2 regions of the Micromonospora sp. WMMC250 genome follow, and region 1 is predicted to be linked to the other one. Evidence: riboswitches for the same ligand, from Rfam matches in the RefSeq annotation. Region 1 holds a riboswitch; the other holds the start of a gene.

Region 1 (5,521 bases):
AGCCGCAGCATCCGGCCCAGCGCGGCCCGGTCGGTGCCGGCCCGCAGCGTGAACGCCACGAATGCCGCGTGCGCCTGCGGTTCGGTGGTCACGCCGGCCTGCCGGGCGCCGTGGAACGGCTCGACCAGAGCGCCGATGCTCGCCACCGGCGTGGTGTCGGCGGCGGCCGGTGACTGCCCGCTGTCGGTGCGGGTCGCGGCGATGGCCGCCCCGCCGGCGAGGGCTCCGCCGGCGGCCAGTGCCCCGCCGGTGAGCAGGCCACGCCTGCTCACCGGCCGGGCGGGTGGCGTGTCGGTCACGATGCCGGGCTCATGCTCATCTCCGGCGTGGCGCTCGTGCCGGGCATCGGCTGGCCGTGCCCGGGGGCGTAGCTCTCCTGCGCGCCGGTGAACGGCTTGGCCACGGCCGTGAACTGCTGGGTCCTGCCGTCGGCGAACGTCAGGGTGAACGTCAACTCGTCGCCGGCCTGCACCGGCTTGGCGAGGTTCATCAGCATCAGGTGGTCACCGCCGGGCTCCAGCGCGTGCGTGCTCTTCGCCTTGATCACGACGCCGCCCTGCTTGGCCTGCATGACCATCGTGCCGTCCTTCATGGTCATCTCGTGCAGCTCCATCGGCGACACCGAGGTCGCGGCGCCGGTCACCGTGACATCGCTGTCGCCGTCGTTGACCAGGGTCCCGAACGCCGCCGTCATCCCCTTGTCGGCGGCCTTCACCCACGGGTCACGAATGCCGAGCACCCCGGCGTCCGGGTTGGCCGAGGACGACGCGGACGGACCCGCCTGCCCGGTCGACGGAGAGTCGGACGATCCGCATCCGGCGGCGCCCACCGCCAGGATCGCGGCGGCGATGACGGCGGCCGAGCGGCGGCGCGGACCGAGCGGGCTGGTGCTGAGCATGTGTTCTTCCTCCGATGGTTGCTGCTGGCTGGATGGTCGGCCGCAGCTGGGAGAAAGTTCCAGGCTCAGGGCACGTTGATCGTGTACTCGGCGGTGTGCACCTTTCCGTCCACCTGGAAGTCGAAGAAGGCCCGGTACCGGCCCGAGCTGGGCGCGGTCAGCCAGAACTGGACAGTGCCGTCGACCAGCTCCGGCTCAGGGTGGACGTGCACATAGCCGAGATCGCCCTCGCGGACGACCACCAGGTGCCCGTACGCGCCCAGGTAACGCTCCAACTGCGCGGGCCCGGCCGCGTCGGTGCGCTGGACCTGGAACTGCATCGGCGCCGTCACCCCCACCGTCGGGGTGCCGCTCATCGACACCGCGTACGGCCCGGCCGTCGCCTGTGCCTGCCCCGGGGGCAGCGCGGCCGGGGTGTGCGCCCCCGGCACCGTGTGGTCGACGCCCAGCACGAGAGGCACCTGCGCGCCGTTGGCAGCGGTCACGGAGAAGTCGGCGTAGACGCGGTAACCACCGGGTTGGGCCAGCGTGAGGGGGACGCTCCAGGTGCCGTCGGGGGCCATCGTCGGGTGTACGTGCTGGTAGCCGGTCAGGTCGCGGCCCACCACGATCATGTGCAACGGCTTGTCGTGGACGACCGCGAAGCGGGTCGCCGGCTGCCGGTCGGTCCCGACGATCCGGAAGCGGTAGTCGGCGCGTACCCCGGCGGGTTGGGACCGCTCCAGCGGTTGCAGGGTGTACCCACCGGCGCTGACCGTCGTCCCGGTCGCCAACGTCTCGCCCGTCGCGCCGTCACCCCGGTGCGTGTGCGGACCGGTCCCCGCCGGGTGTTGGTGCCCGTCGGTCGCGGACCCCGCCGACCCCGAGGCCGGCGGACCGCCGGCCGGCTGCCGGGCGGTGTTCGACGGGCTCTGGTCGCCGGCGCCGATGCGGGCCAGCCCGAACCCGGCCAGCAGGGCGACCACCAGCCCGCCGACGAGCAGCGCCAGGTGGCCGTTGCTGAGCCGAGACCCGGGTGCCATCCCCGCGAGGTCCGTGCCGGTCCGGGAGCCGGCCTCGACTGTCGACTCGCCGTCGGTGCTGGCGGGGACCTTCGCCTTCTGGTCGGTGGCGGAGGGGGTCTTCGCCTCCTGATCGATGGTGGCGATGGCCTTCGTCTCCTGGTCGGCGGGCGTCGGGTCGACGGCGACGCCCGTGCGGGCCGTGACGACCGCGTCGCCCGTCCGCGCCGCCGGCACGGTGGCCGGTCGCCGCTTACCTCCCGTGGGCTTCGTGCCGACACCGCTCACCGCGGCGGCCGTCCTGCCGGCGGAGGACTTGGCAGCGGTCGTCTTTCCGGCGGCGGCCCTGGCTGGGCTGGTCTTGCCGGCGGAGGGCCGGTTCGAGGTACGTGCACCGCCGGCGCGTCGACCGGAGGCCGCCGGCGAGGTACGGCCCCGGCCGGTGGGTTTGGCGGTGGACGCCGTCCGGCGACGCCACACGACGAATCCGGCCGCCGCCACGAGTGCCGCGATCGCCGCCGCCCAGCCGGCCCAGGCCAGTCCTCCGGAATCGCTCTCCTCGCCCGGCCCGGTCGGCGGGGCCGCCGCAGCGTCGGACGGCGGGGTCACCGGCTGGGCCGAGGTGGTCGGCACCGCCGACGCCTGCCCGGACGACCCGTGCTGCTCGGTGGCGGCCACCAGCGCCGGGTCCGGCTGCGTCGTCGGTGGGCTCCACCCCTTGGGTGCCGCCGTCACCGGCCCGTTGTAGCGGAACGTCAGCGTGCCCCGCACGGTGTCGCCGTCCGAGGCGACCGACAGGTAGCTCACCGAATACTGGCCCTTGGCCGGCAGGTGGGTGACCGCCACCGTCGCGGGGAACCCGGTCGTGTACTCCCGTGGCTCGAACTGCCCGTTGACCAGGAAGTACTCCCGTACCGGCTTGTCCAGCGGCTTCGGCTCCCCGTACGACCAGCTGTTGTCGACCCGGATGCCGCCGGGGGCGGTGACGGTGAAGAACGCGTTGGGCGCGGCCTTCTCGGTGAAGAAGAGCTGCACCGCCGTCAACGGCTCACTCACGGTGGCCCCACCCGCTGGCGTGGACATGGCGAGAGTGCCGTGAGCCGAGGCGGGTTGGGCGGACGCGAGGAGAGCGACCGCCGAGGCGAGGAGGAGCGCGAGGACACCCGAGAGCACCCGCCCCGGAGTCTGAGGGAGACGACGCATCTGAATATCCTTACCGGAGTGAGGCTTTTTTCAAGAGCTGGCGATCTTTTTCCTCACATAGCAAAAGCCGACGACGGGCGCAGCGGTCCCCACACTGTGCCCCCGGTACCGGGACTTCCCTGGCCAGCTATGCTGCGGGCGGCGCTGGTTCGCCCCGTCGTGACCGTCGGGGCGTCGTAAGAGGGAACCCGGTGAAAGTCCGGGACTGCCCCGCAGCGGTGAGTGGGAACGAACGCCGTCATCAGCACTGGGCCGTCGGCCTGGGAAGCGACGGCCGGTAGGAGACCGGCATGACCGGTCAGGCCCGCAAGTCCGAAGACCTGCCTGCGCTGCGTACACGACCGTGTGCGCCGCCGTCGGCCTCGCGGGTGGGCTGAGCGGGTGACGCGCCGTCCGTCGGCGCGTCCTCGTCGGGGTGTCCGCGTACCGGTGGTGTGGTTTCCCGAGGGACGGACTACCGCTGTGCACGACACCGCCACGATCGCCGGCCGAGCGCCGTCGGCGTCGCACCTGACCCTGTCGCAGATCATGGACCAGCACCACACCAACCTGATGGGCACGGTGCACGGCGGCCGGATCCTCAACCTCATCGACTCGGTGGCCGGGGTCGTCGCCGCCCGGCACTCCGACGGGCCGGCGGTCACGGCCGCGATCGACGAGACCGCGTTCCTGCGCGCGGTGCGGGTCGGCGACGTGGTGCACGTCGACGCCCGGATCACCTGGGCCGGACGCAGCTCGATGGAGGTCGCGGTCAAGGTCACCGCCGACCGGTGGGACCGGGCCGTTCCGCCCACCGACGTGGCCACCGCCCACCTGGTCATGGTCGCCATCGACGACGACGGCCAGCCGAGGATGGTACCGCCGTTGCTACCCGAGACCGACGGGGACCGGAGGCGCTACCGGGAGGCGGAGATCCGCCGCGAGCACCGGTTGGCGTTGCGGCGGGCGCTGCTCGACGGCGCCGACGAGGGCTGAGGGGCGGCTCTGGGCCGTCCGTCGCCACGTTCGGCGGCTCTCGCCGAATCGTCGTCCTGGCCGTCACCCCGGATGTCACCCGGGCGGCACCCCCAGTTGGATAGCGTCCACGTGATGTCTCGATCACGGAGGGTGTGAATCGTCATGCGTGCAGCGGTGCTGCGGGAGTTCGACAGTCCGCTGACGATCGAGGAGATCGATCAGCCCACACCCGGGGCGGGGCAGGTGCTGGTGCGGATCGTCGCCAGCGGGGTCAATCCACTCGACACGAAGATCCAGGCCGGACAGGCCGCGCACGCGCGGGTCCAGCCGCCCGCGGTGCTCGGATTGGACCTTGCCGGGGTCGTCGCCGCTGTCGGCGCGGAGGTGACCGACTTCGCGCCGGGAGACGAGGTGTACGGGCTGTGCGGGGGAGTGGGTGGGCTACCGGGTTCGCTGGCCGAGTACGCCGCCGTGGACGCCCGGTTACTGGCCCGCAAGCCCGGCGGCCTCTCGATGCGCGAGGCCGCCGCGTTGCCACTGGCGGCGATCACCTCCTGGGAGGGGCTTGTCGACCGCGCCGGGGTCCGCCCCGGGCAGAAGGTGCTGGTGCACGGCGGTGCCGGCGGTGTCGGTCACGTGGGCCTGCAACTCGCCCAGGCGAAGGGTGCCGAGGTGTACGCGACCGGCGGGCCGGCGAGCGTACGGGTGATCGAGAGCCTGGGCGCCGTGCCCATCGACTACACCTCGACGAGCGTGGAGGAGTACGTCGAGAGGCACACCGGTGGCGAGGGGTTCGACATCGTCGTCGACAACGTCGGTGGCGCGACGCTCGACGCGTCGTTCGCGGCGGTACGCACCTATCACGGACACGTGGTCAGCGCGCTCGGCTGGGGCACCCACTCGCTCGCCCCGCTGTCGTTCCGTGGTGCGACCTACTCCGGCGTGTTCACCCTGCTGCCGATGCTCACCGGCCGGGGCCGCGACCACCACGGCGACATCCTGCGGGAAATCGCGACGTTGGCCGATGCCGGCGCGCTGCGCCCGCGACTGGACCGGCGTCGGTTCACGCTCGACACCATCATGGACGCCCACCGTGTGGTCGCCGACGGCATTGCCGAGGGCAAGGTCGTGGTGGACATCGCCGACTGACCGGCCGGTACGTCAGGTCCGCGCCGGCACCCCGCTGTCCAGGTCGACGATCCGGTCGGCCCAGCGGTCCATCAGGGTCTGGTCGTGGCTGATGACCAGGACACCGGCCCGCTGGGTCCGCTGGTAGTCGCTGATGACGGCGGCGACGTGCGCCTGGGTCGAGGCGTCCAGCATCGCCGTGGCCTCGTCGCAGAGCAGGTAGTCCGGCCGGTGTACGAGGGCCCGGGCGAGGCAGGCACGTTGCAACTGCCCGTCGGACACCGCGTGTGGCCGTCGGCCCCGCAGGTCGGCGGTGAGGCCGACGAGGTCGGCG
Region 2 (5,521 bases), 1.3 Mb from region 1:
GACCCTGGAAGTCCACCACGAAGCCCATCGGGGCCAGCAGTTGCGGCGCGTCGAGGTTGGTGACGTAGGTGCCGTCACCCTGGCGGATGTTGACGATGCCGAGGATCGACAGGGCCGACATTCCCTCGCGCAGTGAGCCGCGCGAGACACCGAGGGACTCGGCGAGGTCCTTCTCGATCGGCAGGCGGTCCCCGGGCTTGAACTTCCCGTCCAGGATCATCTGCTTGATGCCGTTCACCACTTCGTCGGTGCGTGACATGGTCCCCCTAGCGGCCAGCGGATGTGGCCGTCCCACCCGCGATCACGTACGGCTCCGGAGATGACACGGTAGTCGGGTCCGCCGCCGCCCAGTAGTGGCCGTCGGGAAAGCGGTAGAGCGCGATCGACTCGGGGCGCATCCGGGTGGAGTAGCCGGGCTGGTCGGGCAGGACGTAACCGCTGCCCGAGCCGGTGTCACGGATGACGCACGGGTCGGTGAAGTGCTCGTGCAGGTGGTCGACGAACTCGGTGACCCGGTTGGTGAGGTCTCCCGAGACCGCGACGTAGTCGAGCACGGACACGTGCTGGACCATCTCGCACAGCCCGACGCCGCCGGCGTGCGGACAGACCGGCACGTCGAACTTCGCGGCGAGGAGCAGCACGGCGACGATCTCGTTGATGCTGGCCAGCCGGCCGGTGTCCAACTGGCAGAAGTCGATGGCCCCGGCCTGGAACAGCTGCTTGAACATCACCCGGTTGTGGCAGTGCTCGCCGGTGGCGACGCCGATCGGGGCGACCGCCCGGCGGACGGCCGCGTGGCCCAGGATGTCGTCGGGGCTGGTCGGCTCCTCGATCCACAGCGGTGTGAACCGGGCGAGGGCGGTGACCCACTCGATGGCCTGGCCGACGTCCCACACCTGGTTGGCGTCGATCATCAGGTTGCGGTCCGGGCCCAGGATCTCCCGGGCGATCGCGCACCGACGGATGTCGTCGTCGAGGTTGGCGCCCACCTTGAGCTTGACGTAGCCGTATCCGCTGTCGACGGCCTCCTGGCACAGCCGGCGCAGCTTGTCGTCGCCGTAGCCGAGCCAGCCGGCCGAGGTGGTGTAGGCGGGGTAGCCGGTCCGGTGGAGCTCGGCGAGGCGGTCGGCCTTCGTGCTCTCCTTGGCCCGCAGGATGGCCAGTGCCTCGTCCCGGGTGAGCGCGTCGGACAGGTAGCGCAGGTCCGCGATGTCGACGAGTTGTTCGGGGGTCATGTCGACCAGGAGCCGCCACAGCGGCTTGTCGGCGAGCCGGGCCACCAGGTCCCACGAGGCGTTCAGCACGGCCGCGAGCGACAGGTGGACGACGCCCTTCTCGGGCCCGAGCCACCGCAGCTGCGAGTCGGACGTGAGGAGGCGGTAGACCGCCCCCATGTCGGCCGCCATCGTCGCCACGTCCAGGCCCACGAGGAGCTGTGCCTGGTGGACCGCCGCGGCGGCGACGATGTCGTTGCCCCGACCGATCGTGAAGGTCAGGCCGTGGCCCGCGAGCGGCGCGCCCACGCTGTCGGTGCCGTCGGTGTGCAGGACGACGTAGGCCGCCGAGTAGTCGCCGTCCTTGTTCATGGCGTCTGACCCGTCAGCGGTCAGGGAGGTGGGGAAGCGGACGTCCTCGACGGTGACAGCAGTGATCTGCGGCATGCGCTCCTCGCCCGACTAGGCAAAAGATCAGATGATCAATCGAAGTATACGGAGGCTGGTTCAGGTGCGTCAACGACGTCGATCACCTGACCGATGCAGACATCCAATGTTTCTTATCGGGATCGGACGTCTGGCGGGAGGCGCTTCCCACGTGGCGTGTTCGGACGCCGAGCGACCGCCGTCACGGCGGCGGTGCCCCGCCGTTGCGGCCCACGTTCGCGCATGGGCACTGCGGTCGAAACCTTAACCGCTGGTGGTGGGCGCGTGCTGTTCGAAGTGGAACCCCGGCCCGTGGAACGTGTCGAATGCTGGGCGGCGGTGCGCCGGTCGGAACGAGGGTCGGGGTCAGCGCCCGACCGAGGGTTTTGAAGATTGGATGTTCACCCTGACTGCCGACATCGACCGCGGGTTATGAGCAACGTTCCTTACATCTGGATCCTGCATACATCACATCTTTGTGGACCGTTGTTCGGCCATCCCGCGGCCTTGTCCCGCCGCTGACCGCCACCTCCCGCCGGCGTCGGCCGCCCGGAGGTCGGGCGGCGGGGCGCGGTCGGGTGACGGTCGTCACCGCCTCCGCCGCCGACACGCCGACACCGACATGTGGGGTGTGACAACCGCTGCGTCCCTATATATGGTGTCGAACGCAGCTGGTTCGACCGCTCACCCGGGGCGGTCGAGGCAAGAGGGAACCCGGTGGAAATCCGGGACTGTCCCGCAGCGGTGAGTGGGAACGACAGCCGTCATCAGCACTGGACCGCACGGTCTGGGAAGCGACGGCCGGTAGGAGACCGGCGAGCCCGGTCGTGCCCACGAGTCCGAAGACCTGCCAGCGCGCCGCGTACCCGCACCCGGGTGTGCGGCGGTCCGAGGCCGCGTGGGACGGCTGACGCCACCTGACCCACGCCGCCGGCGTGGCGTCCGTCGGTGTCTGTCTCCGCGTGTTCGGACCTCCAGGTCTCGAACTCCGAGGAGCGAGTGGTGACAGTCACCGAGGTAGTCCCGGCCGGCGCCGACGCGGCACTGCGGCGGACGCCGATGCAGGTCCGCAAGCGCGACGGCGGCACCGAACCCGTGGACGTGAACAAGATCGTCCGGGCGGTCGAGCGGTGGGCCGACGACCTGACCGACGTCGACCCGATGCGCGTCGCCACCCGCACGATCAGCGGCCTGTACGACGGCGCGACGACAGCCGAACTGGACCGGCTGTCCATTCAGACCGCGGCCGAGATGATCGGTGAGGAACCGCAGTACTCGCGCCTCGCCGCCCGGCTGCTCGCCGGCTACGTCGACAAGGAGGTGCGTCGGCAGGGCATGGCCTCGTTCAGCGCGGCGATCCGGACCGGCCACACCGAGGGCCTGATCGGAGACGACACCGCCGCGTTCGTCGCCACGCACGCCGCGGTGCTCGACGATGCCGTCGACCCGGACGGCGACCGGCGGTTCGAGTACTTCGGCCTCCGCACTGTCTACGACAGGTACCTGCTGCGCCACCCCACCAGCCGGTTCGTGCTGGAGACCCCGCAGTACTGGCTGCTGCGGGTGGCCTGTGGCCTGTCCCGTACGCCGGACGAGGCGGTCGGCTTCTACCGGTTGATGTCCAGCCTGGCGTACCTGCCCAGCTCACCGACGCTGTTCAACTCCGGCACCCGGCACACCCAGATGTCCTCCTGCTACCTGGTCGACTCACCGCTCGACGAGTTGGACTCGATCTACGCCCGGTACGCCCAAGTCGCCAACCTGTCCAAGTTCGCCGGCGGCATCGGCATCGCGTACTCCCGGGTCCGCTCCCGAGGCGCGTTGATCCGCGGCACCAACGGGCAGTCCAACGGGATCGTGCCGTGGCTGCGCACGTTGGACGCGAGCGTCGCGGCGGTCAACCAGGGCGGCCGGCGCAAGGGCGCGGCGTGCGTCTACCTGGAGCCGTGGCACCCGGACATCGAGGAGTTCCTGCAGCTGCGGGACAACACCGGCGAGGACGCCCGCCGCACCCACAACCTGAACCTGGCCAACTGGGTGCCGGACGAGTTCATGCGCCGCGTCGAGGCCGACGAGATGTGGTCGCTGTTCGACCCGCACGAGGTGCCCGAGCTGCCCGACCTGTGGGGAGAACGGTTCGACGCCGCGTACCGCGAGGCCGAGGCGCAGGGCCGCTACGTCCGGCAGGTCCCGGCGCGGGAGCTGTACGGGAAGATGATGCGCACCCTGGCGCAGACCGGCAACGGGTGGATGACCTTCAAGGACGCGTCGAACCGGCTGTGCAACCAGACCGCCGAACCGGGCAACGTGGTGCACCTGTCCAACCTCTGCACCGAGATCGTCGAGGTGTCCAGCGACGCCGAGACCGCCGTGTGCAACCTCGGCTCGGTGAACCTCGCCGCCCACCTCGTCGACGGTGACATCGACTGGGAGCGGCTGCGCGCCACGGTGCGTACCGCGGTGACCTTCCTCGACCGGGTCATCGACATCAACTACTACCCGACCACGCAGGCTGCGGCGAGCAACCCCCGCTGGCGGCCGGTCGGGCTCGGGCTGATGGGCCTGCAGGACGTCTTCTTCGCACTGCGGCTGCCGTTCGACTCGCCCGCCGCGCGGGAGCTGTCCACCCGGGTCAGCGAGGAGCTGTACCTGACCGCGCTGGAGACCTCCGCCGACCTGGCCCGACAGTACGGCGCGCACCCGACGTACCCGCAGACCCGGGCCGCGCGGGGTCAGTTGCAGCCCGACCTGTGGGGTGTCGAGGGTACGCAGACCGCGCGGTGGGACGCCCTGCGGGAGCGGGTCGCGGCGCACGGGCTGCGTAACTCGCTGCTGGTGGCCGTCGCCCCGACCGCCACCATCGCCTCGATCGCCGGGTGCTACGAGTGCATCGAGCCGCAGGTGTCGAACCTGTTCAAGCGCGAGACATTGTCCGGGGAGTTCCTCCAGGTCAACACCGCTCTGGTCCGCGAGCTGAAGGCCCGTGGTCTGTGGACCGACCGGATCCGGTCGGCGATCAAGCGGGCCGAGGGGTCGGTGCAGGACATCGCCGAGCTGCCGGCCGGCGTCCGGGAGTTGTTCCGCACCGCGTGGGAGCTGCCGCAGCGGGCGCTGATCGACCTCGCCGCCGCCCGTGCCCCGTTCATCGACCAGTCCCAGTCGCTGAACCTGTTCCTGGCCGCACCGACCATCGGCAAGCTCTCCTCGATGTACCTGTACGCCTGGAAGGCCGGGCTGAAGACCACCTACTACCTGCGCTCGCGCCCCGCGACGCGGATCCAGCAGGCCACCGTCAGCGCCGTCGCGCCCGTGCCCGCGGCCCTCGCGCCCCTCGCCCTCGCGCCCGTCGCCCTCGACGCGGAGGCGCTGGCCTGCTCGCTGGAGAACCCCGAGTCGTGCGAGGCCTGCCAGTGAGCGCCGCCCACCCCATCACCTCCGAGACGAGGACCACGCACATGCTGCTCGACCCCGGGATGGACCTCACCCTCCGCCCGATGCGCTACCCGCACTTCTTCGACCGCTTCCGCGACGCCATCCGCAACACCTGGACGGTCGAGGAGGTCGACCTGCACGCCGACCTTGCCGACCTGGACAAACTGTCCCCGGCCGAGCGGCATCTGGTCAGCCGCCTGGTGGCGTTCTTCGCCACCGGCGACACGATCGTCGCGAACAACCTGGTGCTCAACCTGTACCAGCACGTGAACAGCCCCGAGGGTCGCCTCTACCTGTCCCGGCAACTGTTCGAGGAGGCGGTGCACGTCCAGTTCTATCTCAACCTGCTCGACACGTACGTGCCCGACGAGACCGAGCGGTTCGAGGCCTTCGCCGCGATCGAGAACATCCCCTCGATCCGCCGCAAGGCGGAGTTCTGCTTCCGCTGG

Evidence for each region. Region 1 has a riboswitch for cobalamin ahead of O3438_RS09200 (acyl-CoA thioesterase). Riboswitches for the same ligand answer to the same signal wherever they lie in the genome.
Region 2: it holds a riboswitch for cobalamin, as region 1 does, so the genes downstream of both, O3438_RS02975 (ribonucleoside-diphosphate reductase subunit alpha) here and O3438_RS09200 (acyl-CoA thioesterase) in region 1, are expected to answer to the same signal.

Annotation. Positions count from the first base shown of each region.
Region 1 covers NZ_JAPZBJ010000002.1:2,132,596-2,138,116, reverse strand. The annotation lists gene O3438_RS09215 (Dyp-type peroxidase) at 1-272, opposite strand, end outside; gene O3438_RS09210 (copper chaperone PCu(A)C) at 296-898, opposite strand; gene O3438_RS09205 (copper resistance CopC family protein) at 964-3,102, opposite strand; cobalamin riboswitch at 3,231-3,444, shown strand; gene O3438_RS09200 (acyl-CoA thioesterase) at 3,631-4,077, shown strand; gene O3438_RS09195 (zinc-dependent alcohol dehydrogenase family protein) at 4,222-5,208, shown strand; gene O3438_RS09190 (ABC transporter ATP-binding protein) at 5,221-5,521, opposite strand, start outside.
Region 2 covers NZ_JAPZBJ010000002.1:788,701-794,221, forward strand. The annotation lists gene O3438_RS02965 (FadR/GntR family transcriptional regulator) at 1-259, opposite strand, end outside; gene O3438_RS02970 (enolase C-terminal domain-like protein) at 267-1,661, opposite strand; cobalamin riboswitch at 2,296-2,509, shown strand; gene O3438_RS02975 (ribonucleoside-diphosphate reductase subunit alpha) at 2,700-5,054, shown strand; gene O3438_RS02980 (ribonucleotide-diphosphate reductase subunit beta) at 5,096-5,521, shown strand, end outside.